Phenylobacterium montanum: one gene and its partner. The protein of the gene in region 2 interacts with the protein of the main gene of each other region in a pairwise test. Links are inferred from orthologs where the notes say so. Each region holds a gene or a part of one and is shown on either strand. Other genes may lie near its edges. The genes, in order: pheT and secD.

Region 1 (14,861 bases), 570 kb from region 2 along the record:
TTCACCGAGCCGTCGGCGGAGATGGACGTGCAGTGCGACCGCTCCGGCGGCTCGATCAAGATCGGCGAGGGCAGCGACTGGCTGGAGATCCTGGGCGGCGGGATGGTGCATCCCAACATCCTCAGGATCTGCGGCCTGGATCCCGACGAGTGGCAGGGCTTCGCCTTCGGCATGGGCGTCGATCGGCTGGGGATGCTGAAATACGGCATGCCGGACCTGCGCGACGTCTTCGGCGCCGATGTCCGCTGGCTGGAGCACTACGGCTTCTCCGCCTTCGCCGCGCCGAACCTGGCCACCGGCCTCAGCTGACGGAGAGAGATCGATGAAATTCACCCTCTCCTGGCTCAAGGACCACCTGGACACCTCGGCGACCATCGCCGAGGTCGAGGCCGCCATGACCATGGCCGGCCTGGAGGTCGAGCACGTCACCGACCCGTCGGCGAAGCTCGCCGCTTTCTCGGTCGCCCGCATCGTCGAGGCGGTCCAGCACCCCAACGCCGACCGACTGCGCGTCTGCCAGGTCGACACCAAGGACGGTCGCAAGGAGATCGTCTGCGGCGCCCCCAACGCCCGTGCGGGGCTGGTGACTATCTACGCCCCGCTGGGGACCTACATCCCCGGCAGCGGCATCACGCTCGAGCCACGCGCCGTCCGCGGCGTTGTCTCCAACGGCATGCTATGCTCGGCGGCGGAACTGGAGCTGTCGGAAGAGTCCGACGGCATCCTGGAGCTGGCCGAGGGCCTGGAGGTAGGAACGCCGGCCGCCCAGGCGCTGGGCCAGGAAGGCGTGATCGACTTCGAGGTCACGCCCAACCGCCCCGACTGGCTGGGCGTCGCCGGCATCGCCCGGGATCTGGCCGCCGCAGGCCTCGGCCGCTTCACCACCAAGGCTGTGGAGCCGGTCAAGGGCGGCTATCCCTGCCCGATCGACATCCGCCTGGACGACAGCGGCGCCTGCACCGCCTTCGCCGGACGCCTGATCCGCGGGGTGAAGAACGGGCCCTCGCCCGCCTGGCTGCAGGCGCGGCTGAAGGCCATCGGCCTGAGACCCATCAGCGCCCTGGTCGACGTCACCAACTACCTCTCTTACGATCGCTGCCGGCCGCTGCATGTCTATGACGCCGCCACGCTCAAGGGCGGCTTCATCGAGGCCCGCCTGGGCCGCGAGGGTGAAGAGGTGCTGGCCTTGGACGGCGAGACCTACAAGGTCACGCCAGAGCTCTGTGTCATCGCCGACGGCTCGGGCGCCATCGGCCTTGGCGGGGTGATGGGCGGCGAGACCACCGGCTGTTCGGAGGCGACCACCGACGTGTTCGTCGAATGCGCCTGGTTCGACCCGATCCGCACGGCCCAGGCCGGCCGCACCACCGGCATCACCTCGGACGCCCAGTACCGCTTCGCCCGCGGCGTCGATCCGGGCTTCGTGCTGCCGGGGATCGAGCTGGCCACGCGCATGATCCTCGACCTCTGCGGCGGCGAGCCGTCCGAGGTGCGGCTGGCGGGCGCGCCTCCAGCCCCGCCGCCGCCGATCGCCTTCGACCCGGCCTATGTGAAGAAGCTCGGCGGCCTGGAGACCGAATGCGCGGTCGAGATCCTGGCTGACCTCGGCTTCGAGATCACCGGCTCCGGCGCGAACCTCACCGTCCAGCCCCCGACCTGGCGGCGGGACGTGGAGGGCAAGGCCGACCTGGTCGAAGAGGTCACCCGCATCGTCGGCTACGACAAGCTGCCGGCCGAGCCCCTGCCGGAGATCGCCCGCCCCGTCGGCGGCGTGCTCAGCCCCCGCCAGGCCCGCGCCCGCACCGCCCGCCGGGCGCTGGCGGCCCTTGGCTGGTCGGAAGCGGTCACCTGGTCGTTCACCGGCCGAAAGACAGCCGAGCTGTTCGGCGGCGGCCAGGACGCCCTGGTGCTGGCCAATCCGATCGCGGCCGAGCTGGACTGCATGAGGCCCTCGATCCTGCCGACCCTGATCGAGGCGGCAGGGCGCAACGCCAAGCGCGGCTTCGCCGACGTGGCCCTGTTCGAGATCGGCCCGATCTTCTCCGGCGACCGGCCGCAGGACCAGCGCACCGCCATCAGCGGCCTCCTGGCGCCCCACGCCCCGCGGCGCTGGGATGGGGTCAAGGCGGACGACCTGTTCCAGGTGAAGGCCGACCTCTACGCCATGCTGGACGAGCTCGGCGCGCCTGTGGCCTCGCTGCAGGTGGCGCAGGGCGCCGCCTCGCCCTGGTGGCACCCCGGCCGCTCGGCCCGGCTGCAACTGGGCCCCAAGGCGGTGATCGCCGAGTTCGGCGCCCTGCACCCCAGCGTGCTGAAGGCGATGGACCTCGACGGCCCGGCCTATGGCTTCGAGGTGTTCCTGGAGGCCATTCCCGAACCGAAGAAGAAAGCGATCAAGACCCGGCCAGCGCTGGAGCTGTCGCCTCTGATGCCGCTGAGCCGCGATTTCGCCTTCGTGGTCGAGCAGAAGGTCGCCGCCGGCGACCTGGTCAAGGCCGTCGCCGGGGCCGACAAGGCCCTGATCGCCGGCGTGCGGGTGTTCGACGTCTACGCCGGCGCCGGCGTGCCCGAAGGCTGCAAGTCGCTGGCCGTCGAGGTCAGCGTTCAGCCCAAGGACCACACCCTGGCCGAGGCCGAGATCGAAGCCCTGTCGGCCAGGATTGTCGCTGCGGCCGGCAAGGCGGTGGGAGCCAAGCTGAGAGCTTGAATCTCTTCTCCTCCCCTGTTTCGCGAACGCGGAACGGGGGAGGAGAAGTGAAGCTTAGTCTGACGTGGATGCAGGATTTGGGGCGCCGATGACCCAGCAGAAGCCGAGCCTGGAAACCTGGCTGGAGCGCGGCCTGTTCGCTGCGCGCTGGCTGATGGCGCCCTTCTATGTCGGCCTGGTCGCGGCCCTGGTCACGCTGCTGGCGGTGTTCGTGCTGGAAATCGTCCACCAGGTCCCGCTGGTGGTCATGAGCGCCAAGCCGGACGACGCCATCGTCCTGGCCCTGTCGCTGATCGACCTGTCGCTGGGGGCCAGCCTGGTGCTGATCATGATCCTGTCGGGCTACGAGAACTTCGTCTCGCGCATCGACACCGGCGACCACGACGACCGGCCCGACTGGCTGGGCGCGCTGGATTTCTCCGGCCTGAAGATGAAGCTGATCGCCTCGATCATCGCCATCTCGGCCGTGGCCCTGCTGCGCGCCTTCATGGACCTGGCCGAGCCGGGCGCCGCGCCCGACGCCGCCAAGCTCGGCTGGCTGATCGGCCTGCACCTGACCTTCGTCTTCTCAGGCGTGATGATGGCCCTGATGGACTGGCTGGGCGGCAAGTCCGGCCACTGAGCTGCAATCAGGAATAAGCGCCTTCCGGGTCGGGAAAACCTCCCGTCGACTCGCCGGCTTGGCCGTGCCAGCGTCACCGCAAAGCAAGGCGGGGACCACGCACCATGGGAAAGACCGCACTCCTGACCGCATCGGCCATGGCCCTGGCCCACGCCGCCCTCGCCGCGGACGCGCCCAAGCTCTCGGTGACCATCTATAACGCCGACCAGGCCCTGGTGCAGGACCAGCGCCTCCTGGACATCGCCAAGGGCCGCCAGCGACTGGAGTTCAAAGACGTCTCCGCCGCCATTCGCCCCGAGACGGTGACCCTGTCGGCCGACGCGATCGGCGTGGTCGAGCAGAACTTCGACTACGACCTTTTGACCCCCGGCAAGCTGATGGAGAAGGCGGTCGGGCATGAGGTCACCATCGTCCGCACCAATCCCGGCAACGGCCAGCAGGTGACCGAGAAGGCCACGGTGCTCTCGGCCAACGAGGGCGTGGTGCTGAAGATCGGCGACCGCATCGAGGTCCTGCGCGACGACGACGTGCCCACCCGGGTGATCTTCGACAAGGTGCCCGACAACCTGCGCGCCCACCCGACCCTGTCGGTGACGGTGGATTCCGAACGCGCCGGCCAGCGCCTGGCCACGCTCAGCTACCTGACCACGGGCCTGTCGTGGAAGGCCGACTATGTCGCCCTGTTCGACGAGAAGGCCGCCAAGCTGGACCTGCAGGGCTGGATCACGCTGGAGAACCACTCCGGCGCGCCCTATGTCGGCGCCGAAACCCAGCTCGTGGCCGGCCATGTGCAACTGGCCCAGGGCGACGACGCAAGCGACCAGAGCGATGGGCTTGCCGCCGTCCGCGCCGCGGGGACCGAAGCCGACGAAGGCCCCGGCAAGGAACTGGGCGACTATCACATCTATAGCCTGCCCGAACGGACCACGATCGCCCAGAACCAGACCAAGCAGGTCGGCTTCCTGCAGGCCGATGGCGTCGCCGCGCACAAGGTCTACCAATGGAGCGCCGGCTGGTTCCAGACCCAGCAGCAGCCATCCGCCGCCGTGGTGGTGGTGGACTTTGTGAACTCGCGCGGCTCGGGCCTCGCCGCCGGCCTGCCGGCCGGGACCATGCGGGTCTATGAGCGCGACACGGCGGGCGAGCCCAAGTTCGTCGGTGAGAGCCAGATCGGCCACACGCCGCAGGGCTCGGAACTGGCGGTCAAGATCGGCGACGCCTTCGACGTCACGGTGCAGCCGACCGTCACAGCCGAGACCAAGATCAGCAAGACGCGCACGCGCTATTCCATGACCTATGTCGCCCGCAATGCGCGCCGCGAGCCGGTGACCGTCGAGCTGCGCCAGGGCGGCCTGTGGCGCGACGGCAAGGTGCTGAAGGAGAGCCTGCAGAGCCGCCGCATCGACGCCCACACCCTGGGCTGGTCGATCCCCGTACCCGCCAACGGCCAGACCACCCTGACCTTCGACGTCGAGACCGGCTGGTAGCCCCGTGGGCGGAAGGCTCACCCAACTGATCTTTGCGGTCGCGTTGGCTCTGCCGGTCTTGGCGCGGGCGGACACGATCTCGGCCGCGCCCGAAAAGGTCGAGGTGGTGGTCTATCGCGACCGCCCCGCCCGCGGCGCCGACCTGGCCCGTGAAGACCCGGATTCCGCTCACGGCCTCGCCCTGGTCACCGAGACCCGTACGGTCGACCTGCCCGCCGGCCGCACGCGCCTGAGCTTCGAGGGCGTGGCCGACGGGATCATCCCCGAGAGCGCCGCGGTCGAGGGCCTGCCGGGCAGCCTGGCCGAGCGCAATTTCGACTACGACCTCTTGAGCCCCGGCTCGCTGATCGCCCACCTGACCGACCAGCCGGTCCACATCGTCCGCACCGACCGCAAGACCGGGCGGGAAACCAGCGAGGCGGCCACCGTGCGCGCCGGCCCGGACGGGGTGGTGCTGCAGACCGCGGCCGGGGTCGAGGCCCTGCGCTGCAGCGGCGGGCCTGAGAAGCTGGTGTTCGACAGCCTGCCCAAGGGCCTGGCCAGCCGCCCGACGCTGTCGGTGGTCACCGACACGCCCGCCGCTGGCCGCTACCAGGTGCGGGTGAGCTATCTCAGCGTGCGGATAGACTGGGCGGCGGACTACGTCGCCCGCATCAGCCCCGACGGCAAGAGCCTGGACCTGACCGGCTGGATCACCCTGGCCAACCACAGCGCCGCCAGCTTCGCCGACGCGCCGACCGCCGTGGTCGCCGGCCGCCTGGCCCGGGTTCCGGCAGACCTGCCGACGGCCGCGCCGCAGCACCTTAAGACCGGCTGCTGGCCCATGGGGACCAGCCACCATGGCGTGCCGAGGCCAGAGATTCCGGCGCCACCACCCCCGCCGCCGATGGCGCTGATGGCTCCCATGCCGGCGCCCCCTGGCATGCGCGAGGAGGTCGTCGTCACCGCCCAGAAGCGCACCGTTCAGACCGATCTCGGCGACTACAAGCTCTACAGCCTGGTCGAGCCGACCACTGTGGCCGCCCATCAGGTCAAGCAGGTCCAGTTCCTGCACCAGGCCAAGGTCGGCTTCGATCCTGTCTATCGCTATGACGTGGAGATCGGCGACAATGGCGAAGCGCCGCCGCCAGACCAGACCATTCCCACCCGCCTGGTCCTTCGCCTGAAGAACAAGGCGGCCGACGGGCTGGGCGAGGCCCTGCCGGCGGGTCTGGTCTCCTTCCGCCAGGCCGAGCCGGGCGCGCCGGGACATGAGCTGTTCCTGGGTCAGGCCGGCATGCGCGACGTGCCCGTGAACGAACCGTTCGAACTGAACCTGGCCCAGTCGCCAGAGGTCGTGGTGCGCCAGGAAATCGTGAGCGCGAAGCAGCTGGGATGGGGAACCGATCATCGCCGGCTACGCGCCGAGATCGCCGTCAGCCTGTTCAATCACCGCGCCGATGCGGTCATCACCGAAGTCCGTCAGCCTCAGGCCGAGGGCCTGACGATCGTCGCCGAATCCCTGTCACACGACATCCGGGACGGCGCGCCGGCCTGGCGCATCGCATTGGCGGCGCGGAGCGAGACGACCCTGACCTACACGGTCGAATTCGACAACTGAGCCGCGACCGCGCCTACAGCGGCAAGAGGTGCTGTTTGCGGGTATAGGCCAGGTAGCCGATATTGGCGCCCAGGCGCAGGCCGACGCCGGCGCGGATGGGGGCCAGGGTGATGTCCTCGGCGCGCTGGTAGTTCACCCCCAGGCCGCCGATCAGATAGGCGCTGCCGTCCACGCCGGGGAAGCGGCGATAGATCATGTCCGGGTACTGAAGATTGTAGCAGAGGGTGAACACCCGGCTGCCGTTGCCGCCCCAGTCCCAGCCGATCGATGGCCCCTGCCAGAACACCTCTGCCTCGGGCTGGTGCTTCATGTAGAGGCGGCCCTTGCCGTAGCGCAGGCCGACGAAGAACGCGCCCGAGCCTTCCTCGCCGGCGATGTAACCGGTGGGGCGACCGTTGTCGCGGAAGATGCGCTCGACCACCGAGGCGGCGGCCTCGGCCGCCACACCGAAGAAGTCCGAGACCTGGTTGACGATCTCGTCCTTGGAATAGGTCTCGGCCTTGTAGTTGGGCGTCAGCCCCTGGCGGGGCGGCGGCATGGCGCCGGCGTCGTCGCGCTCAGGCGGCGGGGCGGGCGGCGGCGCGGCCTGGGCCGGCGGCGCTTCGGACGGAACTTCCTGGGCCTTCGCCACCGGGGGCGGAGGCGGCACGTCCTGGGCCGGCGGCTCGTTGCGGGCGGGAGGCTGCAGCTCCTGGGCCCGGGCTACGGCGCTGGCGCCGAGATAGGCGAGGCTGGACGTGATCAGCAGTCGGCGGTCCATCGGAGTCTCCGAATCAGTATCAAGCCGACCTTTTCATCGCATTGGGACAGGTTTGCGGCGCGGAAAAAATGCGCGGGCGCCGCCTTTAGAGGTTGTCCTTCAGCCACTGGGCTGCGCGCGACAGGGGATTGCCACTCTCGGTCTTGGCCGGCTGCTGGGCCTTGCCGCCCCCCGCCAGAGTGCGCAGCGAGACCACTTCGCGCGGGCCGAAGGCAGCGCGCTGCAGGATGCCGGCGGCGGCGCAGAAGGCCGGGCCGGAAGCGGCGTCGGCCAGGTGCGGCAGGCGGCGTGGACGGCCCAGGCGCACCGGCCGGTCGAACACCCGCACAGCCACTTCGCGCACCCCGGCCAGCTGGCTGGCGCCCCCGGTCAGCACAAGGCCGGCGCCAGGGTCCAGCGGCGCACCCGAAGCCTTCAGCCGCTCGCGCAGCAACTCCAGGGTCTCCTCGACCCGCGGCGCGATGATGCCCTTGAGCATCGAGCGCGGGGCGATCACCGGCCCTGCGCCCGGATCGTCGCCGCGCGGCGGGGCCTCGATCATCTCGCGGTCCTCGTTGGCCGAGGCGATGGCCGAGCCGTGCAGAGTCTTGATCCGCTCGGCGCCGGCGATGGAGGTGGACAGGCCGCGGGCGATGTCGGCGGTGACGTGCGCCCCGCCCACCGCCAGGCTGTCCACATGGATCAGCGAGCCGTTGGCGAACACCGCCACCGAGGTCGAGCCGCCGCCCATGTCGACACAGATGCAGCCCAGGTCCATCTCGTCGTCTTCCAGCGCCGCCAGGGCCGAGACGAAGGGCGAGGCCACCGCGCCCTGGAACTCCAGGTGCGCGCGCTCGACACAATAGCCGAGGGTCTGGAACACGGTCTCGCTAATCGAGACCACTAGGAGTTCGAGGCCAAGCTGGCGGCCGAACATGGAACGGGGATCGCGCACCCCGCGCTGGCCGTCCACCGACCAGGCGATGGGCAATAGGTGGACCGGCCGCCGGCCCGGCAGGCGCACCTGCGACAGGGCCTGGCCGATGGCCTTGGACAGGTCGGCGTCGACGATCGGCCGGGCGCCCAGGCTGACCTGGGCCGAGACACGGTGGCTGGCCAGCTGGCCGCCGGCGGTGGCCACGGTCACGCCCTGGATGCTGGCGCCGGCGACCTGCTCGGCCCGCTCCACCGCCAGCGCGATGGCGTCGGCCGCCTCGTCCATGTTGACGATCGAGCCGCCGCGCACGCCGCGCGACTGCACGTGGCCCACGCCCACGGTCTGCAGGGTGCGCGCCTCGCGGTTCACCCCGCCCGGCTTCATGATGAAGCAGGTGACCTTCGAGGCGCCCAGATCGAGCGCGGCGACCAAGGGCTGCCGACCCGCCAAAACCTTCAATCCTTCCCGGGCTTCACGCCGGTCCTCAAGCCGCGACATTCCGTCGAACCCCCAAATATCTCAAGTACCAGCGGTCCCTGCCTGTCCGGGTGCGGCGTCCTTCGGCCGCACCGTGACCATCTCGGGATCACGCAGGTCGATCCGCGCAAAGCCCAGCTCCAGTATCCGCGACTTCTGGTCCAGCTGGTCCAGCTGGATCAGCGCCGCGTCCTCTCCGGTCGGCGGCAGCTGGATCAGCCCGCCGTCGTTCATCCTCAGGTCCCAGCGGCGCCCATCGACGCGCACCAGGGCGTCCAGGCGCTGGGTCAGGCGTGGCCGCGAGGCCACCAGCGGCAGGATCTGAGCCGCAGCGTCATTGGCGCCCTCGCCCACCACCAGCGGCAGTTGCGGGAAACGCGCCGGATCGGCCTCAGGGATGGTGTGGCCCTCGCTGTCGATCACCAGGGTGTGGCCCTGGTGCTGCCAGACGGCCAGGGTGGTGCGCGGGATCACGGCGATGACGATGGTGTCGGGCAGGAGGCGTACGATCCGCGCCTGCTTGACCCAGCCGACCTTCTCCACCCGCGCGCGCAGCGCGGCGAGATCGAGGCCCAGGATCGGCTGGCCGGCCTCGACCTGGGCCGCGGCCTTGATCGAGTCTTCCGCCATCTGCGGCGCGCCCTCGATCTCGACCTTGGCCACCTTCAGGCCGATGGCGGCGGTCATGCGGTCGAAGGGGCTGGTTCCTGCGGCGGCCGAGGGCTGGCCGCGGCGCTCGGCGACCAGGGCGCCGGCCAGGGCGATCAGCACCGCCAGCACCGCGACGCCGAGGGCGATGTGCGGCGGCAGGCCGACGCCGCGCACCGCGCCCAGCTTGGCGGGCGTGTAGGCTCTGGAGGGGCCCTTGGGCGGCTTGCCCTTGGCCCTGGGCTGCGGCTTTGCGGGCGCAGAGCCGCGCGCCGGGCCGCCGCCCGGGGCCTTGGATCGGGGCTTGGGCGGGCTGCTAGGCGCGCCTCCCCTCACCGTCACGGCCATACGCGTCCTCCACGATCCAACAAACCAACGCGTCGAACCCGATTCCGACATGAGCCGCCTGTTCGGGAACGAGCGACGTGGGCGTCATGCCGGGCTGGGTGTTGACCTCCAAGAGGACCAGAACGTCGTTAACATCGTCATAACGAAGGTCCGATCTGGTAACCCCTCGGCAACCAAGCGCGGCGTGCGCCGCCTCGGCCATCCTCATGGCTTTCTCATTGATTCCAGGCGGTAATTTCGCCGGAACCACATGCATTGAGCCGCCTTCGCCGTACTTGGCGTCATAGTCGTAGAAGCCGGTGCGCGGCAAAATATCGGTAACGGTTATCGCCTTGCCATCCATCACCGCCACCGACAGCTCCTTGCCGGGCACATAGGGCTCGACCATCACCTCTTCGCCATAGGCCCAGCTGGGCGCCACCACGTCCTGCGGCGGGCCGTTGGCGCCCTCGAACACCAGCAGCACCCCGACCGAGGAGCCCTGGGCGTTGGGCTTGACCACATAGGGCGGGGCCATGACGTGTTCGCGGGCGATCTCGTGGCGGTTGAACAGGCCGCCGCCGGGGACGGCGACGCCCGCCGCGGCCAGCACCGCCTTGGCCTTGGCCTTGTCCATGGCCAGGGCCGAGGCCAGCACGCCGCTGTGGCTATAGGGCAGGCCCAGGGTCTCCAGCACACCCTGCACGCAGCCGTCCTCGCCCCAGGCGCCGTGCAGGGCGTTGAACACCACGTCCGGCTTCAGCGCCGTCAGCACCTGGGCCAGGTCACGGCCGGCGTCGATGCGGCTGACCCGCGCGCCCGAACGCTCCAACGCGTCGGCGCAGGCGGCCCCGGTCACCAGCGAGACGTCGCGCTCGGGCGACAGCCCGCCCATCAGCACGGCGACGTGTTGGCCCGCGAGGCGTCCGCTCATTGATCTCTGCTCCGGCATCTCGCGCGCTTGTAGCCCGATCCGCAGGCGCTGTTGAGCCCCCGGCCATGCGCGTCCGGCTGTCACATCGACACCAGTCGATTTTGGCTGTTCATCTATAGAGGAAATGAGTCGTTCACCAATTGGCGCGTCAAATTACTGCACGCGAAGGAGAAGCAGATGTTCTTGATCAGTGCAGCCGTGGCGACGTTGCTGATGCCGGCGAGCGACGAAACGAGCCAGGCGCAGCTGCAGGCCAAGATCGACGCGGCCAAGGAAGCCTATCACAGCTGCATCTTCGCTCAGGCGGCCCAGCTTTACCGTGGCCGCGACGACAAGCGGCTGGAGCAGAGGATTGGCGAATCCTGCACCGCGCAGTTCGACGGCTGGCTGGACGCCATGTCGATCGACTCCTTCCCCGAGGCCCGCTCGGCGGCCAAGGACGCCATGACCCCGATCCTGCGCGAAGCCATCCACCTGGCCGTGCTGGCCGAGGTCGAATATCGCCGCACCGGCCGTCGCCCGGCGCCGGCGGCGGCTCCGGTTCCGGCCTCGGCGACCTGACGCTCGACTTTCCCGGGCGGCTTCCCATCTTCGGACTTCACCCGCCGAAGACGAGCCGCCCATGCCCAAGATCGACCTCGACGCCATAGAGCCTGCGCTGGGCTGCAGCTATCCCGCGCCCTACGACCAGCCCCTGGCCCGGCGGACCGCGCGCGACGTCGGCGCCGCGGGGGGCCTGACAGACTTCGTCGCCATCCATGTGGTGCTGCCGCCCGGCTGCTGGTCCTCGCAGCGCCACTGGCACGAGGGCGAGGACGAACTGGTTGCGGTGCTGTCCGGCGAGGCGGTGCTGATCGACGACCATGGGCGCCGTCCAATGAAGGCCGGCGACGTGGCCACGTTTCCCAAGAACGACGGGAACGGCCACTACCTGATCAACGAGAGCGACCGCGACTGCATCCTGATCGGGGTCAGCCTGCCGGAGCGCTCGCTGGTCCACTATCCCGATATCGACCTGCTCTGGTCGCCGGAAACCGGCGAGACGCACGTGGATGGGACGCCGTATTGAGCGGCAGGCCTACTTCCCGCCCTTCCTGAAATCCACGTCGCTCTCGGCCACGGTGTAGATCAGGGCGGCCCAGGCGGCGACGTTCTGGTCCAGGCTCTTGCGGTCGACCCGCTCGATCACATCGTTGGCCGAGTGGTGGGTGTCGAAATAACGGCTGGCGTCCTGGTAATAGGTCATGATCGGCGCGCCCAGGGCCTGCAGGCCCTCGATGTCGGCGCCGGCGTCATCGGCAGGGGCCTTGTCGACGATGATCTTCAACGGCGCGAGCAGGTCGGCCAGCCCCTTCAAGGCTGGGTCGGCCACACCGCCGGGTGCCAGGCGCAGCTTGTAGATGCGGTCCGAGCCCAGGTCGCTCTCTCCGCCGAGGACGATATTGGCGACCTCGCCCTTGTGCGCGGCGGCATAGGCCGCGCCGCTGCCGTCGGTCTCCTCCGAGCCGAACATCACCACCCGCACCGTGCGCCGGGGCGCGCGCGGCAGGTCGGCGATCAGCTTGCCCGTGGCGGTGGTGATGGCCACGCCGGCGCCGTCGTCGATCGCGCCGGTCCCCGGGTCCCAGCTGTCGAGGTGGCCGCCGATCACCACCACCTGCTCGGGATGCTCGCGCCCCTTGATCTCGCCGACCACGTTCCAGGCCTGGGCGTTCTGGGTGATATGGGAGTCCAGCTTCAGCCGGATGGTGACCGGCTGGCCGCGGGCGGCCATGCGATCGATCAGGGCCGCGTCGACCGGCGACAGGGCCGCCGCCGGGATCGACGCCGGCTCCATGTTACCCGTGTGGGGAAAGCGGTCGTCGGCGGTCGAGAGCGAGCGGATCAGATAGGCGACGGCGCCGCGCCTGGCGGCCTCCTGCGGGCCGATCACCCGCATCAGGATCACGGCGCCATAGCCGGCCCCGTTCTCGGTGCGCACCATGGGCTCGGTCACGACGGCGATCTTTCCGCTGAGCGAGCCAGTTGGGGCGGCCAGCATGTCGGCATAGGTGTGGAACAAGGCGATGGGCGCCTCGATCCCGTCCGGCGGGGTGGGGATCGTGCCGCCGAGGCCGAGGATGGCCAGCTTCTGCGGATAGGGCCCGGTGATCTCGGCCGACTCCGGCCCGCGGGTCCAGGCCTGCTTGCTGAACGGCTCGACGTGGACGTTGCTGAAGCCCAGGGCCTTCAGCTTGGCCACGCCCCATTCCATGGCCCGCTTCTGCGCCGGCGAGCCAGTCGGCCGCGGGCCGACCTCGGTGGTCAGGGATTCCAGGATGTCATAGGCGGGCGAGCCGGCCAGGGCCTTGTCGCGCAGGGCGGCGGCGGTCTCGGGGATGGACTGGGCCTGCACGGCGCCGGCGACGAGCGAAACGGCGAGCGCCAGGGCGGAAACGGTTGAGCGCATGGGTCCTCCAGCAAGCGGGGCACACTGTCCGACGACTCACGGCGACGCCAGAGGGGTTCCTGCTTCCTGACCGATCGGTAATGTGATATAGATATCACTTGCCGAAATGGAGGGCGGACATGCTGGCTGGCGCGGAACTGACCAAGGTCGAGGTGGACGGGGTTCAGATCGCGGTGGAGCGGATCGGCCATGGGGCCCCGGTGGTCTGCCTGACCGCCGTCGGCCATGACGCCCGCGACTTCGACCCGCTGGCGCAGCGCTGCCCGGACGGGTTCGAGTTCATCCGCATCGAGTGGCCGAGCCACGGCCGCTCCGGCCCAGATCACGAGCCGGTCGATCCGGGCCGCTACGCCGAGCTGCTGGCCGGGGTCCTGGGCGTGCTGGGGGTGAGCCGGCCCGTCCTGATTGGCAATTCGATCGGCGGGGCGACGGCGGTCCGCTACGCCGCCGCCCTTCCCGTCCGCGGCCTTGTGCTCTGCGACAGTGGCGGGCTGGTGGCGGTGGACGCCACGGCCCGGCGATTCTGCGGCCTGGTCGAGGCCTTCTTCGCCGCCGGGGAACGCGGCGCGGCCTGGTTCCGTGCCGCCTATGCGCTCTACTACCGCCTGGTGCTGCCGACCCGCGCCGCGGCCGCCCATCGGCGCGAAATCGTCCGCAACGGCCCGCGCCTTGCACCGCAGCTGCGCCAGGCCTGGGCCAGCTTCGCCCGGCCCGAGGCCGACATCCGCGACCTCGCCGCGAACCTCGACATTCCTATCTGGGTCGCCTGGGCGAAGAGCGATCGGGTGATCCCTCTCTCCTTCTGCCGTCCGGCGATCGACCGGCTGAAGCGCGCCAGCCTGACGGTGTTTCCAGGCGGGCACAGCCCGTTCCTTGAGCAGCCGGACAGCTTCGCCAAAGGTTTCCGCGCCTTCGCCGCCGGCCTCGGCGACTAGCGGCACAGACCCTGTCAATATATCGTCCTTGCGCCGTGAAGCCTTCCGCCCGCGGCCGAAGGAGACCCTTGCGTGCTCGAAGCCGCAGCCCTGGAGACCGACGGGCGCCGCCGGCGATCGGCGGACAGCCGCGCGCGCATCGTCGCCGCCATGGTCGAGCTGGTGCAGGAGGGCCAGATCGCCGCCAGCGCCGAACAGGTGGCCGAGCGCGCCCAGGTGGGCTTGCGCACCGTGTTCCGCCACTTCAACGACATGGACAGCCTGTTTCGCGAGATGTCGCTGATCGTCGAGGACCGGGTCGCGCGTGAGATCGAGGGCGGCCAGTTCGACGGCCCCTGGCCCGAGCGGCTGGCCGAGGTGGTCCGCCGTCGCGCGGCCCTGTTCGAGCTGATCACCCCGTTCAAGCGCGCCGAGGCTTCGCAGCGGCATCGTTCGCGGTTCCTGGAGCAGGACATCCAGCGGCTGAACGGGCGCCTGCGCGAGCTGCTGCGCGAGATCGCCCCGCCCGAAATCGTCGCCGACGCTGCGACCTTCGAGGCCCTGGACCTGTTGTTCAGCTTCGAGGCCTGGGACCGCCTGCGCCGCGAACAGCGCCTGTCCCCCGACGCCGCCCGCGCGGTGCTGCTGTCGGCGGCCCAGCGGCTGGCGGGCTGAGGGTCAGGCGAACAGGGCCTCGCAGCCCGTTCCCGCCAGCGCCCGGTCCACCGCAGCCCGGGCGTCGTCGCCCAAGCCCGCCCGGCCCTCGCGCAGCCACTGCACGCACTTGCCCTGATAGGGGAACGGGGCCTGGGTCCAGGCCTGGCCATCGACGGTGGCCTGGACCGCCTCGGCCCGGCCCATCAGCGCCCGGGCGTTGGCCAGCATGACCGGCGCATAGACCCGGCCGATCTCGGCCAGAAGCGCGGTCAGGGTCTCAGGGATCGCCTCGATCGGGGTCCAGTCGCCCTCGGCAGGCTCCAGGCCCGACAGATCCTCCATCATCCCGACCCAGGCGAACAC
Region 2 (14,822 bases):
CACATCCTGCTGGCCCGTCAGGTCGGCGTGCCGGCGCTGGTCGTGTACATGAACAAGGTCGACCTGGTGGACGACGCCGAGCTTCTCGACCTGGTCGAGATGGAAGTGCGCGAACTGCTGTCCAGCTACGACTTCCCGGGCGACGACATCCCGATCGTCAAGGGCTCGGCCAAGGTGGCGATCGACGGCGGCGACCCGGTGATCGGCGAGAACTCGATCCTGGAGCTGATGACCCAGGTGGACGCCTACATCCCGCAGCCGGAGCGCCCCGTCGACCTGCCGTTCCTGATGCCGGTGGAAGACGTGTTCTCGATCTCGGGCCGCGGCACGGTGGTCACCGGCCGTATCGAGCGCGGCGTGGTCAAGGTGGGCGAGGAAGTCGAGATCGTCGGCATCCGCCCGCTGCAGAAGACCGTCTGCACCGGCGTGGAAATGTTCCGCAAGCTGCTGGACCAGGGCCAGGCCGGCGACAACGTGGGCGTCTTGCTGCGCGGCACCAAGCGTGAAGACGTCGAGCGCGGCCAGGTGCTGTGCAAGCCGGGCTCGATCACCCCGCACACCAAGTTCGTGGCCGAGGCCTACATCCTGACCAAGGAAGAAGGCGGCCGCCACACCCCGTTCTTCACCAACTACCGCCCGCAGTTCTACTTCCGCACGACCGATGTCACCGGCATCATCAGGCTGAAGGAAGGCGTGGAGATGATCATGCCCGGCGACAACGCCGAGCTGGACGTGGAGCTGATCACCCCGATCGCGATGGAAGAGAAGCTGCGCTTCGCCATCCGCGAAGGCGGTCGCACGGTCGGCGCGGGCGTGGTCTCCAAGATCGTCGAGTAATCGCGTCTCAGCCTATCCAGGCTGAACAGGGCGGCCGTCGGGGGACATCCTCCCGGCGGCCGTTTTGCTTTTGGGATCCCGATTTATCCGCTCATCCCAGCCTTCGCGGCGATGAGCGCGTGATTTGTTCTGCGAGTAAGAATTCCCTACAGCGGCAATCCAACGCCCAATTCCCCCGCCAGGTCGCGGATGAACTGCCAGGCCACGCGGCCAGAGCGGCCGCCGCGCAGTTGCGCCCATTGCAGGGCGCGGCGGTCGAGGTCCTCGACCGGCAGGCCGAAGCGGTCGGCATAGGCCCGGACGGCGGAGAGATAGGCGGCCTGGTCCATGGGCGGGAAGCCGATCCAGAGACCGAAGCGGTCGGAGACCGACACCTCCTCCTCGGCGTCTTCCGAGACGGCGATCAGGCCGCGGCCCTCGTCGTGGCCGCGGGGCATCAGGTGGCGGCGGTTGGAGGTGGCGACGAACAGCACATTGGCGGGCGGGCCGGCGACGCCGCCCTCCAGCGCCGACTTCAGCGACTTGGCCGCGGCGGCGCCCTCCTCGAAGGAAAGGTCGTCGCACAGGACCACGAAGCGCTCGGGCCGGTCGCGGAGGAGGTCGAACAGGCCGGGCAGGGTGGTGACCTCGTCGCGGTCCAGCTCGACCATGCGCAGGTCGCCGTGGTCCGCGCCCACCGCCATGAAGGCCGCCTTGGCCAGGGAGCTCTTGCCGGCCCCGCGCGAGCCCCACAGCAGGGCGTGGTTGCTGGGCAGGCCGCGGGCGAAGCGGCCCAGGTTCTCGACGAAGCGGTTTTTCTGCCGCTCGACCCCGACCAGCAGGTCCAGGGCCAGGCCATAGTCCGGCGCGGCGATGAAGGCCTCCCGCGCAGGGACGTAGCGATAGAGCCGGGCCTGGCCGAAGTCGGGGCGGGCGGCGGCGGGCGGCGCCAGGCGCTCGAGCGCCTCGGCGATGCGGGCCAGCAGGGCAGGAACTTGATCCGTCATGCCCTGCTTCCTATCGGTCCGCCGCGCATTGCAAAAGCCTCTAGCAACGCCTAGCTTCCGCCGACCTTGAAATCGGCCCCCGGAGTCCGGCGGCCGGCGATATTTTTTGGAGACTACATGTTCGCGAATGCAGCCGGCGGCGCCGGCGGTCCTCAGGATATGCTCATCCAGTTCGCCCCGATCGTGGTGCTGATGGTGCTGTTCTATTTCCTCCTGATCCGTCCCCAGCAAAGGCGGGCCAAGGAGCACCAAACCGCCATCGCGGGGGTGAAGCGCAACGACACCGTGGTGCTGTCTTCGGGCCTGATCGGCAAGGTGGTGCGGGTCGAGGACAAGGAGGTCGGTCTCGAGATCGCCCAGGGCGTGACGGTCAAGGTGGTCAAGTCGATGATCGCCGAGGTGCGCACCCGCGGCGCCCCGGCGGCGGCCAACGACGCCAAGTCCTGACCCTTCCGCTGACCAAGGGCTGAACGGCCATGCTTCCTCTTCCGCGCTGGCGGGTCATCCTCTGTGTGCTGGCGACCCTGTTCGGGGTGGTCTTCACCCTGCCCAACCTCTTGCCCCAGGCGACCCTGGACGCCCTGCCGTCCTGGGCGCCGCACCAGAAGATCAATCTGGGCCTGGACCTGCAGGGCGGCTCGTATCTGCTCTTGGAGGTTGACACCAACGCCCTCTTGAAAGAGCGCCTGACCAACCTGGTCGAGGACGTGCGCAACAGCCTGCGCGAAAAGCAGATCGCCTTCTCCGGCCTGGGCCAGACCGGCAATGCGGTTTCGGTCCGCATCAATGACGCCACCCAGGTCAGCGCAGCGGTGCAGGCGCTGCAGGGTCTCGGCCAACCGCTGGGCGGGGTGAGCGGCGCGCGTGACGTGACCGTCGCCACCGGCCCCGACCAGCACATCACCCTGTCGCTGCAGCCCCAGGCCCTGACCGCCGATGCGGCCAAGGCGGTCAGCGGCGACATCGAGATCCTGCGCCGGCGGATTGACGCCCTTGGCACCAAGGAGCCGTCGATCACCCGCCAGGGCGCCGACCGGATCGTGGTCGAGGTGCCGGGTGAGAGCGATCCCGAGCGGCTGAAATCCGTGATCGGCCAGACCGCCAAGCTGAGCTTCCAGATGGTCGATGAGACCGTCCAGCCGCAGGACATCGCCGCCGGCCGCATACCGCCGGAGGACGTGGTCTATCCCAGCACCGAGGAGGGCCACCCGCCGCTGGCGGTCAACCGCCGCGCCCTGATCACCGGCGAAATGCTGACCCAGGCCAGTTCCGGCACCGATCCGCAGTCCGGCCAGTGGGCGGTGAACTTCCGCTTCAACGGCCAGGGCGCCCGCCGCTTCGGCGACGCCACCACTCAGAACGTCGGCAAGCGCTTCGCCATCGTGCTCGACGGCAAGATCCTGTCGGCGCCGAATATCCGCGAGCCGATCCTGGGCGGATCGGGCCAGATCACCGGCAGCTTCACCCCCGAGACCGCCAACGACCTGGCCGTGCTGCTGCGCTCCGGCGCCCTGCCGGCGCCCCTGAAGTTCGAAGAGCAGCGCACTGTGGGCGCCGAGCTGGGCGCCGACTCGGTCAAGGCCGGCGCCCTGGCCGGGATCATCGCCCTGGTTCTGATCGGCGCCTTCATGGGCCTGGCCTATGGCGGGGTGTTCGGCGGCTTCGCCATCCTGGGCCTTTTGATCAACATGGCCATGCTGATGGCCGCCATGTCGGTCGGCGGCGCGGTCCTGACCCTGCCGGGCATCGCCGGCCTGATCCTGACCATCGCCATGGCCGTGGACGCCAACGTGCTGATCTATGAGCGCATCCGCGACGAGGAGCGGGCGGGGCGCAGGCCGGCCGTGGCCATCGACACCGGCTTCTCCCGCGCCGCGGTTTCGATCCTGGACGCCAACCTGACCACCGGCATCTCGGCCCTGATCCTGTTCATGTTCGGCGCCGGCCCGGTGCGCGGCTTCGCCTGGACCCTGTCGATCGGCATCTGCACCTCGGTGTTCTCGGCCCTGTTCATCACCCGCATGTTCGTCTTCCTCTGGTTCCGGGCGACCCGGGCCAAGACGTTGCCGATCTGAGGACCTAGAGAAACATGTTCTGGCCCCTGATCCGTCTCCTGCCCAAGGAGACCCACTTCAAGTTCGTCAGCCTGGCGCGGGTCGCCGGCGCCTTGTCGGCCCTGGTGGCGGTCGCCTCGATCGTCGCCGTCTTCACCCTGGGCCTGAACCTGGGCACCGATTTCAAGGGCGGCACCTCGATCGAGATCCAGACGCCGGGCCCGGCGCCCCTTTCCGGCCTGCGCGCCGAGCTGGAGCGGTTGCAGGTTAAGGACGCCCAGGTGCAGGGCTTCGGCGCGGCCAACGAGGCCATGATCCGCTTCGAGCCCAATCCGGGCGTCGATCCGGCCACAGCCGTGACCCAGATCAACCAGGACCTGACCGCCAAGTTCCCCGGCATTCAGTTCAAGCAGGTCGAGGTGGTGGGCGCCAAGTTCTCGGGCGAGCTGGTGCAGAAGGGGGTGATGGCCCTCTCCATCGCCATCCTTCTGATGCTGGCCTACATCTGGTTCCGCTTCCAGCTGCAGTTCGGCCTGGGCGCGGTGATCGCCCTGTTCCACGACATCATCCTGACCATGGGCGTCCTGGCCGTATTCAAGATCGAGTTTTCCATGCCCTCGATCGCGGCGCTTCTCACCATCATCGGCTATTCGATGAACGAGAAGGTGATCTCCTTCGACCGGCTGCAGGAGAACCTGCGCAAGTACAAGCGCATGCCCCTGGCCGACGTGATCAACCTGTCGGAAAACGAACGCCTGTCGCGGACCCTGATCACCGGCTCGACCGCGCTCCTGGCGCTGAGCGGCATGCTGTTCCTGGGCGGGCCCACCGTGTTCCCGTTCGTGTTCGCCATGGTTTTCGGCATCTTCGTCGGCACCTATTCGACCATCTATGTCGCCCTGCCGGTGATCCTGCTCTGGGGCGTCAACCGCACCGGCGGCGACGCCGAGCCGCTGAAGCCGGCCAACGTTCGGCCCTGACCCGCGGCGCCTGTGACGCGAAACAAGATCGCGTCTCAGGCGCAGAGCCTCTTGCCCGCAGGTGAAAGAGGTAGCACCGTGCCTGCACAAGCCCGGCCTTGAGTCCGGGCGAGGCAAAGGGGCTAAGGGAAATGGCGGCGCTGCTGCAAAACTTCCGCAACACCATCATCGTCAGTGTGATCCTGGGCCTGCTGATGGTCGCGGGCTACTACGTCCACCGCACCAGCGACGCGGCCTTCTGGCAGGCGGTGTTCCGTTGGATGCACGTATTCTTCGGCATCCTCTGGATCGGCCTGCTCTACTATTTCAACTTCGTCCAGATCCGGGTCATGCCCGCCATACCGGCCGAACTGAAGCCGGCGGTGTCCAAGCACATCGCCCCTGAGGCCCTGTTCTGGTTCCGCTGGGCGGCGCTGGCGACCTGGGTGATGGGCGTGATCCTGGCCATCGATCGCGGCTATCTGCTGCAAGCCGTGACCCTCGGCCTTTCCGAGACCCCGGCCAGCGTGCCGCACGGCATGATCGGCATCGGCATGTGGCTGGCGACGATCATGTTCCTCAATGTCTGGGCCGTCATCTGGCCGAACCAAAAGAGGGCGCTCGGCATCGTCGAGGCGGACGCCGACGCCAAGGCCAAGGCCGCCCGTATCGCCATGCTGGCCTCGCGCATCAACACGCTGCTCTCGATCCCGATGCTGGCGGCGATGACCATGAACCAGACGCTGTTCGGCTGATCGCTGGACGCTGGCCCCTCTCGTTTCGGCGGGAGGGGCTTTTTCCAATGACGCCCATGGGGTAGGGGCTGCCCATGGACGCCGCCGATTCCCTCGACGAACAGGTCCGGCGGGCCGATCCAGACCGCTGGCTGTCCAGCCGCTTCGTCGCCGACGTAGAGGCCAGGGCCGACCTGATCGCCCTCTACGCCTTCGACCAAGAGCTCTCCCACGTCCTGTCGGCGACGCGCGAGCCGATGATGGCCGAGATCCGCCTGACCTGGTGGCGCGAGGCGGTGGACGAGATCTTCGCCGGCAAGCCCGCCCGCGGCCATCCGGCGCTGCAGGCCCTGGCGCTCGCCATCCGTCGCCGGAACCTCGCCCAGGCGCCGCTGGACGCGATGATCGAGGCCCGGTTCGACGACATCGAGGCCGCGCCGTTCACAGGCGAGGCGGCGCTGGCGGCCTATGCCGACCGCCTCTGTGGCGCGCCGCTCAGCCTGGCCCTGGCGGTGCTGGGCGAAGGGGAGGGGGCGGCGTTCCGGCCCGCGGCCCAGGCCTGGGCGATAGCGCGGCTGCCGGGCGAGCGCCTGCCTTGGGATGCGCAAGAGGCGCGCCGGCGCGGCCTCGTGGCTCTGGCTGAGGCGCGACCGGCGGCGCGGCGGCTGAAGGCCGCAGCTTTTCCGGCTGTGGCCCATCTCGCCCTGGTCGTTCCGCGTCTGAAAGGCCGGCTGCCGGGGCCCCTCGGCGCCCGGCTACGGCTGACCCTGGCTGTGCTGTCGGGGCGGATCTGAGCCCTATTCGGCCGCCGCGGCCACGGCGCCGCCGAGCCAGGCGTCCAGGTCCGCCAGGGCCCGCTCGCTCATCAGCCGCTTCTTGGCCCGGCCGCGTTCGGCCTGGGGCATGCGGCGGCCCTCGGCGTTGCGCCTGGGCGCCTCCATGGGCGGCAAGAGGCCATAGTTGATGTTCATCGGCTGGAACGAGCCGCCAGCCATATGCCCGCCGGTGATGTGGCCGATCAGCGCCCCGAGCGCCGTGGTGGGCGGCGGCGTCATGACCGGCCGGCCCAGTCGCTCGGCCGCGGCGAAACGCCCGGCCAGGAGGCCCACGGCCGCGCTCTCCACATAGCCCTCGACGCCCGTGACCTGGCCGGCGAAGCGCAGACGCGGGTCGGCCTTCAGCCTCAGGGATGCGTCCAGCACCCGCGGGCTGTTGATGAAGGTGTTGCGGTGCAGGCCGCCCAGGCGGGCGAACACCGCCTTCTCCAGGCCCGGGATGGTGCGGAAGACCTCGGTCTGGGCGCCGTGCTTCAGCTTGGTCTGGAAGCCGACCATGTTCCACAGGGTGCCAAGCGCATTGTCCTGGCGCAGCTGGACGATCGCCCAGGGCTTGACCGTGGGGTCATGCGGATTGGTCAGGCCCACCGGCTTCATCGGCCCGTGCCGCAGGGTCTCGCGCCCGCGCTCGGCCATCACCTCGATCGGCAGGCAGCCGTCGAAATAGGGGACGTGCTCCCACTCCTTGAACTCGGCCTTGGGCCCGGCCAGCAGGGCGTCGATGAAGGCGTCGTACTGCGCCTTGTCCATCGGGCAGTTGATATAGGCGGCCGCATCGCCGCCCGGCCCCTCCTTGTCGTAGCGTGACTGGCGCCAGGCCACCGACATGTCGATGGTCTCCAGGTGCACGATCGGAGCGATGGCGTCGAAGAAGGATAAGCCCTCCTCGCCCGTGAGCGCGCCGATGGCCTCGGACAGGGCTGGCGATGTCAGGGGGCCGGTGGCGACAATCACGCTGTCCCAGTCGGCCGGCGGGGCGCCGGCGACCTCCTCGCGCACGATGGTCACGTTCGGGTGCGCCTCCAGCGCGGCGGTCACCGCGGCCGAGAAGCCCTCGCGGTCCACGGCGAGCGCGCCGCCCGCCGGCACCTGATGCGCGTCGGCGGTCTTCATGATCAGCGAGCTGCAGCGGCGCATCTCGGCGTGCAGCAGGCCCACGGCGTTGTAGGCCCAGTCGTCGGAGCGGAACGAGTTGGAACAGACCAGTTCGGCTAGGCCGTCGGTCTGGTGGGCGTCGGTGCGGCGAACGGGGCGCATCTCGTGCAGGACCACACGGGCGCCGGCCTCGGCGATCTGCCAGGCGGCCTCCGAGCCGGCCAGGCCGCCGCCGATGACATGGATGGGGGTGTCGGACATGGCGGCTGTCATAGTCCGAGCCGCCTGTGGACGGAAGGGCGCGTCTGCTCCACCCTCGGGGGAGGCAGGGCGCGATTCCCGCGCCGTCGGGGGTCGGCATGAGCCAGGTTTCGATCGTCAGCGCCGGCACGGCAGGCGCAGAGCTTGTGTTCAAGCGCCCGCTGGCGGTGCTGGCCTGGGGCCTGACGTTCCTGGTGCTGTACGGGCTGCCGGCGGGGCTGATCTGGGCCGGCATGCTGCCGAACCTGATGCACATGATGGCGGGCGGCGGCCGGCCCCCGTCGCCGACCGATCCGGCCCTCCTGGCCATGACCATGCAGTTGCAGTTCGCCAACGTCTTGATGCTGGTCGGGTCCTTCGCCGCGCGGGCGGTGGTCTACAGCGCCATCTGCCGCGCCGTGCTCGAGCCGGAAGCCAGCCGCTTCGGCTATGTCCGCTTCGGCATGCAGGAGGTCTGGGTCGGCCTCGTCACCATCGTCGGCTCGATCCTGATCGGCGCGGCCATGCTGGCCGGCGCCATCGTCATCGGCATACCCACAGGCATCGCCGCCATTGCGCTGCAGAAGACCGCCACGCCAGGAACCTGGGTCCTTCTGATCGGCGCGGCGGTGATCGCTTTGGTGGCGGCGGTGGCCTGGATCGGCCTGCGCCTGTCCCTGGCTGGGCCGATGAGCTTTGCGGCCAACCAATTCCGCCTGTTCGAATCCTGGCCGCTGACTCGCGGCAAGGTCTGGTCGCTGCTGGGGGTGGGCGTGGTCGCCGTGGCGCTGATGCTCGTGTTCGAACTCGTCTTCCTGCTGATCGCGGCGATCGTCGGCGGGGGCGCCTTATTTCTCGCTGTGGCTGGCGGGCGTTTCGATCCCAGTTCGTTTGGGAGCAACCCCGCCGCAGTGTTGCAGATGTTCACGCCCTGGCTGGGCCTTGCGCTGGCGGCCGGCTGCTTCTTCATCGGCGCCATGAGCGCCGTGGTCGTGGCGCCGTTCGCCCGCGTCTATCAGCTCCTGACCCCGACGAAGGCGGATGCGCAGGCCGCGGTGTTCAGCTGACTGTGGCAAAAACGCCGTCCGCCGGGACGGATGCGCCATGGCGCTTTACAAATGCCGGAGGGATCGCAAGCTCTCCAGCGACGCCGGGCCGAGACTCGGCTTATGGACCTTGGCTATGAGCGGCTTTTCCCCCACTGAGGCAGCCACCGAAGGCATCCGCCTGACGCGTCTTCGTTCGCGGGCGGTGGTGATCTGGGGGCTGGCCTATTTCGCTTTCACCATCCTGCTCGGCAAGCTCGCCGAGTTGACCCTTGGGCCGCACTTCGCCGAGACCCTGGCCGAGTTCAAGCGCGGCGATCCGGACGCCTTCTGGCCGCTCACCCTTCGCATGTGGCCGTTCTTCGCCGCCGCCGTGCCGATCAATCTGGTGTTCCAGGCGATCTTCACCTGCGCCGTCTATCGCGCGGTGCTGGACCCGGAAAACGCCCGCAACGGCTATATGCGCCTGGGCGCCGACGAGTGGCGCATGGTCGGGCTGAACCTGCTGGTCAGCCTGATCTGGACCGTGGCCCTGTTCGGAGTCGGCCTCGTCGGGCTTCTGTCGGCCATCACTCTGGGCGTGATCGGTTCGCCCCTCACAGCCCTCCTCGGGCTCGTGCTCAACCTGGCCGCCGTGGCGGTGGCCATCTGGATATTGGTGCGCCTGTCGCTCGCCGGCGCGATCACCTTCTCCGAAAAGCGGATCATCGTCTCGAAGTCGTGGGAGGTCACCCGCGGCCGGTTCTGGCCATTGGTCTGGGCCTATGTCCTGGCCTTCATGCTCTGGGCGGTGCTGATCGTCTTCGTCAGAATGGCCGTCTGGGTCGTGCTGCGTCTCGGCGAACAGCTCAGCGGCCTGAACCTGTCCAACCCGGACCCCAGCTCGACCGACCCCCTGATCTTCCTGATCGGCCTTTTGAGTTCGGCCGGGACGGCGGTGGTGCTCACCTGCTTCTCGGTGATCCTCACCGCCCCCTCGGCCGAGGTCTATCGCGAGCTGACCCTCACGCCTGAGAGCTAGGCCGGGCGCGAACCCGCGCGTGCCAGGCGGCGAGATTGGCAAGTTCGGCCGGCCGCTCCAGCCCGATCCAGCCTGCGAAATCGACCGTGCTCAAAAGGCAGATGTCGGCCATGCTGAAGCCGTCGCCGGTCAAATAGTCCTTGCCCTCGAGTTCGCGGTCGAAGAAGCGATAGCCGCCCATCACGTGCTCGCGGTTGGACTCGCCGAAGTCCTTGAACTGGGTCAGCAGGGCGGCGGTGTAGGGGTGGGCGTGGCGCCAGAACATGCCGACCGGGGTCATCAGTGCGAACTCCGCCCGCCGGATCCACATATCCACCCTTGCCTTCTCCAGGGCGGTGGTCCCGAACAGCGGCGGGGCCGGCTGGATCTCCTCGAAATAGCGGCAGATGGCGACGGTTTCGGAGATGGTCGTCCCGTCGTCCAGCTCCAGGGTCGGGATCTGGCCCAGGCTGTTCTTGGCGCGGTATTCCGGCGACTTGTGCTCGCGCTTGCGCAGGTCGACCGGCGTCTCGGCCAGCTCGATCCCTTTCTCGGCCAGGAAGATGCGCACGCGCCTGGGGTTCGGCGCCGGCATGGGCGCGCCGTAGAGCTTCATGGGGTCCCTCCTTTTGTCGTTGGAGGGTTTCTAATTGAAACGCCTGTTTGAATCCAGCGTTGTTACGCCCGTTTCAGCGCCTTGACCCGTTCCCGTCGGCGCTCGTCCTGGCGCTTGAACACCTCGGCCAGGTAGCGGCCGGTCCAGCTCTTGGGATCGGCGGCGACCTTTTCCGGCGAGCCTAGGGCCACGATCTCGCCGCCGCCGTCGCCGCCCTCGGGGCCGAAGTCCAGCAGCCAGTCGGCGGTCTTGATGACGTCGAGATTGTGCTCGATCACCACCACCGTGTTACCCTGGTCGACCAACTCGTGCAGCACTTCCAACAGCTTGCGGGTGTCCTCGAAATGCAGGCCCGTGGTCGGCTCGTCGAGAATGTAGAGCGTCCGCCCCGTGGCCCTGCGCGACAGCTCCTTGGACAGCTTCACCCGCTGCGCCTCGCCGCCCGACAGGGTCGTCGCCGGCTGGCCGACCTGGACGTAAGAAAGTCCGACCCGCTTCAGGGTCTCCATCTTGTCGCGCACCGGCGGCACAGCCTTGAAGAAGTCGGCGGCCTCCTCGACGGTCATGTCCAGGATGTCCGAGATCGACTTGCCCTTGAACAGGATCTCCAGGGTCTCGCGGTTGTAGCGCTTGCCCTTGCAGACGTCGCAGGTGACGTAGACGTCGGGCAGGAAGTGCATCTCGATCTTGATCAGCCCGTCGCCCTGGCAGGCCTCGCAGCGCCCGCCCTTGACGTTGAAGCTGAACCGCCCCGGCCCATAGCCTCTAGCCTTGGCCTCGGGCAGCTGGGCGAACCAGTCGCGGATCGGCTGGAAGGCGCCGGTATAGGTTGCTGGGTTCGATCGCGGCGTGCGCCCGATCGGCGACTGGTCGATGTCGATGACCTTGTCGAAATGCTCCAGCCCCTCGATCCGCTCGTGCGCAGCCGGGGCGTCCGAGGCGTTGTTCAGCCGGCGGGCCGCGGCCTTGTAGAGGGTTTCGATGGTGAAGGTGGACTTGCCGCCGCCGGAGACGCCGGTGATGCAGGTGAACACCCCGACCGGGATTTCGCCGGTCACTTCCTTCAGATTGTTTCCCCGCGCGCCGATCACTTTCAGCTTCTTCTTGCCGATCGGCCGGCGGTCCTCGGGGATCGCGATCTCGCGCTCGCCGGTCAGATACTGGCCGGTCAGGCTCTTGGGATTGGCCATGATGTCGGCCGGCTTGCCCTCGGCGACGATCTCGCCGCCATGCACGCCCGCCGCCGGGCCCATGTCGATGACATGGTCGGCGGTCAGGATCGCCTCCTCGTCGTGCTCGACCACCAGCACCGAATTGCCCAGGTCCCGCAGCCCCTTCAGGCTGGTCAGCAGGCGATGGTTGTCGCGCTGGTGCAGGCCGATCGAGGGCTCGTCCAGCACATAGAGCACGCCGGTCAGGCCCGAGCCGATCTGCGAGGCCAGGCGGATGCGCTGGCTCTCGCCGCCCGACAGGGTGCCGGAATTGCGCGACAGGTTCAGGTAGTCCAGGCCCACATCGACCAGGAAGCGCAGGCGGTCGTTGATCTCCTTCAGGATCCGCCGGGCGATCTCCATCTGCTTCTCGGAGAGGGTGGTCTCCAGGCTCTCGAACCAGTCGCGGGCCTGGCGGATGGCCAGCAGAGAGACCTCGGCGATATGCCGGCCGGCGATCTTCACCGCCAGGGCCTCGGGCTTAAGGCGAAAGCCGGTGCAGGCCTCGCACGGGGTGTCGGACTGGTAGCGGCCCAGCTCCTCGCGGACCCAGCTTGAATCGGTCTCGCGCCAGCGCCGCTCAAGGTTTGGCAGCACGCCCTCGAAGGTCTTGTTGACCTCGTATTTGCGGGCGTTGTCGTCATAGACGAAGTTGATCTTCTGGCCGGCCGAGCCGTGCAGGATCACCTTCTGCGCCTCCTCCGGCAGCTTGTGCCAGGGCACGTCCATCGAGAAGCCGTAGTGCCGTGACAGGGCCTGCAGGGTCTGGGTGTAGAGCGGCGAGGGCCCCTTGGCCCAGGGCGAGACCGCGCCCTTGTGCAGGCTCTTGTCCTTGTCGGGAATGACCAGGTCGGCGTCGAATGCCAGCTTGGCCCCCAGGCCGTCGCAGACCGGGCAGGCGCCGAACGGGTTGTTGAACGAGAACAGCCGCGGCTCGATCTCGCTGATGGTGAAGCCGGAGACCGGACAGGCGAACTTCTCGCTGAACAGAAGCCGCCTGGGCTCCTTCTCGCCCTCTTCCACATTGGCCCATTCGGCCACCGCAATGCCGTCGGCCAGGCGTAGAGCGGTCTCCAGCGAGTCCGCCAGCCGCTGTTCCATGCCGTCCTTGGTGACGATGCGGTCGACCACCACGTCGATGTCGTGCTTGAACTTCTTGTCGAGCGCCGGGGCGTCCTCGATCGGATAGAACTCGCCGTCGATCTTAAGCCGCTGGAACCCCGAGCGCTGCCACTCGGCGATCTCCTTGCGGTACTCGCCCTTGCGGCCGCGCACCACGGGGGCCAGCAGATAGAGGCGCGTGCCTTCGGGCAGGGCGGTGATCTTATCGACCATCATGCTGACGGTCTGGCTCTCGATCGGCAGGCCGGTGGCCGGCGAATAGGGCACGCCGACCCGCGCCCATAAGAGGCGCATATAGTCGTGGATCTCGGTCACCGTGCCGACGGTCGAGCGCGGGTTGCGGCTGGTGGTCTTCTGCTCGATGGAGATGGCCGGCGACAGGCCCTCGATCAGGTCCACGTCCGGCTTGCTCATCAGCTCCAGGAACTGGCGGGCATAGGCCGATAGGCTCTCGACATAGCGGCGCTGGCCCTCGGCGTAGATGGTGTCGAAGGCGAGCGACGACTTGCCCGACCCGGAGAGACCAGTCAGCACCACCAGCTGGTCGCGCGGAATGTCGACGCTGACATCCTTCAGATTGTGCTCGCGCGCGCCGCGCACGCGGATGAACCGGTTCGGATCGGACATTCAGATGCTCGCCTAGGGGACCACCCCATTTAGGGCGGCCCAGCCCAAATTGTAATAGCGGGAGTCTGTCCCACAGCAAGAACGAAATGGGAACTGGTGGCGGGCTGCTGACAGAACCTGTCAGGAGACTGGCGGTGGGCCCCTTACCGCGGCAAATACGTCCGCAGCACGTCGTCGATGATCCGCTCCAGCTCGTTCAGCGTGTTGCAGGTCTTGGCCACGTGGCAGAAGCGGCGGTAGCGCTCCATCTCGCTGTCGCCGCGGCTCCAGAAGCTTTCAGGCTCCGGGTTCAGCCAGATCACCGCCCGGGCGCGCTTGTGGATCTGGCGCATCAGGTCGATGCGCGGGTTGACGTAGTTCGACCGCGCGTCGCCCAGGATGATCACGGTGGTGTGCCGGTCCAGCTGGTCCAGATGCAGGGCGCAGAAGTCCTCCCAGGCCTGGCCATAGTCGGTGGACCGCATGCCGATCCGCGCCAGCACCGCAGCGATGGCGCCCTCGACCTGCTCGTCCTCCAGGATGTCGCCCACCGCCACCAGCCTGTTGGAGAAGGCGAAGGCGTCCAGCCGCTCGACCACCTCGTGCAGGCTGTAGAGGAACAGCAGCAGAAACCGCGCCGCCGCCGCGACCGAGCCGGAGACGTCGCAGATGGCGACGATCTTGGGCTTTTCGATGGTCTCGTGCTTCCAGACGATGTCGAACGGCACCCCGCCATGGACCATCGATCGGCGCAGGGTGCGGCGCACGTCCAGCTTGCCGCGCTTGGAGCGGCGCTGCTGGTGGCTGTAACGGGCGGCCAGGCGCTTGGCCATGCGGCGGACCAGGGTCTGCATGGTCCCGATCTCGTGCCCGTCCAGCCCGGTCAGGCGCTCGTCGGCCAGGATCTGCTCGCGCAGGCGCTGGCTGGATTCGCCGGCATAGAGGTCGTGCTGACGCTCGACGTAGCTGTTGGCCTCGTCGAACAGGGCCTGGCGGCGCTCGGTCAGGCGCTGGGCCAGGGCGGCGCCTTGCGGATCGCCCGCCTGCTGCAGCCGGGCGATGAAGGCCTCCAGGTCCTTCAGCCCCATCTCGTCCAGCATCCGGCGGGTCAGCAGGCGCCGCTGGCTGGAGAGTCGGATGTCGGCCACCCCGGCGCGCTCGGCGGCCTCCTCCATGGCCTGGGACAGCGCCGCGGCGTCGTTCTCCATCAGCATCTGTCCGAGGGCGGACTCGCTGGCCTGGCCGCCCTGCGAGGGCGAGGCGTCCGGCTTGGGCGGCGGGGCCTTGCCGGGCTTGAACTCGTCGCGGCGGAAGAAGGTTTCGAAACAGGTCTCGAACCGAACGACCTCATCGGCGGTCTTGGCCGTGGCGGCGCACAGGGCGTCCTTCAGCGTCTCGCGGTCTGCATAGCCCACCAGCCGTACCGCCTGGTGCGCGTCGATCGCCTCGGCCGGCGAGACCCGGACGTCGACGGCGCGCA

Evidence for each region.
Region 1: the proteins of secD (region 2) and pheT interact in binary tests that used the Escherichia coli proteins (3 or more experiments, as listed by UniProt). The link is inferred for Phenylobacterium montanum from one-to-one orthologs.

The regions. Positions count from the first base shown.
Region 1 is NZ_CP073078.1:4,567,939-4,582,799, reverse strand. The notes cover bases 1-3,014. They hold pheT (phenylalanine--tRNA ligase subunit beta), read left to right. Parts: upstream 1-322; coding sequence 323-2,707; downstream 2,708-3,014. Other genes in these bases: KCG34_RS20865 (TIGR00645 family protein), read left to right, coding at 2,796-3,014; pheS (phenylalanine--tRNA ligase subunit alpha), read left to right, coding at 1-309. Also shown: more of KCG34_RS20865, read left to right, coding at 3,015-3,329; KCG34_RS20860 (DUF4139 domain-containing protein), read left to right, coding at 3,434-4,816; KCG34_RS20855 (DUF4139 domain-containing protein), read left to right, coding at 4,821-6,416; KCG34_RS20850 (DUF1134 domain-containing protein), read right to left, coding at 6,430-7,176; cell division protein FtsA, read right to left, coding at 7,262-8,590; KCG34_RS20840 (cell division protein FtsQ/DivIB), read right to left, coding at 8,612-9,565; KCG34_RS20835 (D-alanine--D-alanine ligase), read right to left, coding at 9,534-10,478; KCG34_RS20830 (hypothetical protein), read left to right, coding at 10,656-11,039; KCG34_RS20825 (cupin domain-containing protein), read left to right, coding at 11,101-11,547; KCG34_RS20820 (M28 family peptidase), read right to left, coding at 11,557-12,927; KCG34_RS20815 (alpha/beta fold hydrolase), read left to right, coding at 13,047-13,862; KCG34_RS20810 (TetR/AcrR family transcriptional regulator), read left to right, coding at 13,935-14,516; KCG34_RS20805 (glutathione S-transferase N-terminal domain-containing protein), read right to left, coding at 14,520-14,861.
Region 2 is NZ_CP073078.1:5,152,200-5,167,021, forward strand. What follows is about bases 1,624-4,598. They hold secD (protein translocase subunit SecD), read left to right. Parts: upstream 1,624-2,299; coding sequence 2,300-3,898; downstream 3,899-4,598. Other genes in these bases: KCG34_RS23545 (ATP-binding protein), read right to left, coding at 1,624-1,823; yajC (preprotein translocase subunit YajC), read left to right, coding at 1,983-2,270; secF (protein translocase subunit SecF), read left to right, coding at 3,913-4,598. Also shown: tuf (elongation factor Tu), read left to right, coding at 1-837; more of KCG34_RS23545, read right to left, coding at 984-1,623; more of secF, read left to right, coding at 4,599-4,857; KCG34_RS23565 (urate hydroxylase PuuD), read left to right, coding at 4,989-5,591; KCG34_RS23570 (squalene/phytoene synthase family protein), read left to right, coding at 5,666-6,364; methylenetetrahydrofolate--tRNA-(uracil(54)-C(5))-methyltransferase (FADH(2)-oxidizing) TrmFO, read right to left, coding at 6,368-7,774; KCG34_RS23580 (hypothetical protein), read left to right, coding at 7,861-8,808; KCG34_RS23585 (hypothetical protein), read left to right, coding at 8,924-9,808; KCG34_RS23590 (glutathione S-transferase family protein), read right to left, coding at 9,792-10,403; excinuclease ABC subunit UvrA, read right to left, coding at 10,466-13,363; KCG34_RS23600 (VWA domain-containing protein), read right to left, coding at 13,507-14,822. UniProt on the Escherichia coli protein: Part of the Sec protein translocase complex. Interacts with the SecYEG preprotein conducting channel. SecDF uses the proton motive force (PMF) to complete protein translocation after the ATP-dependent function of SecA.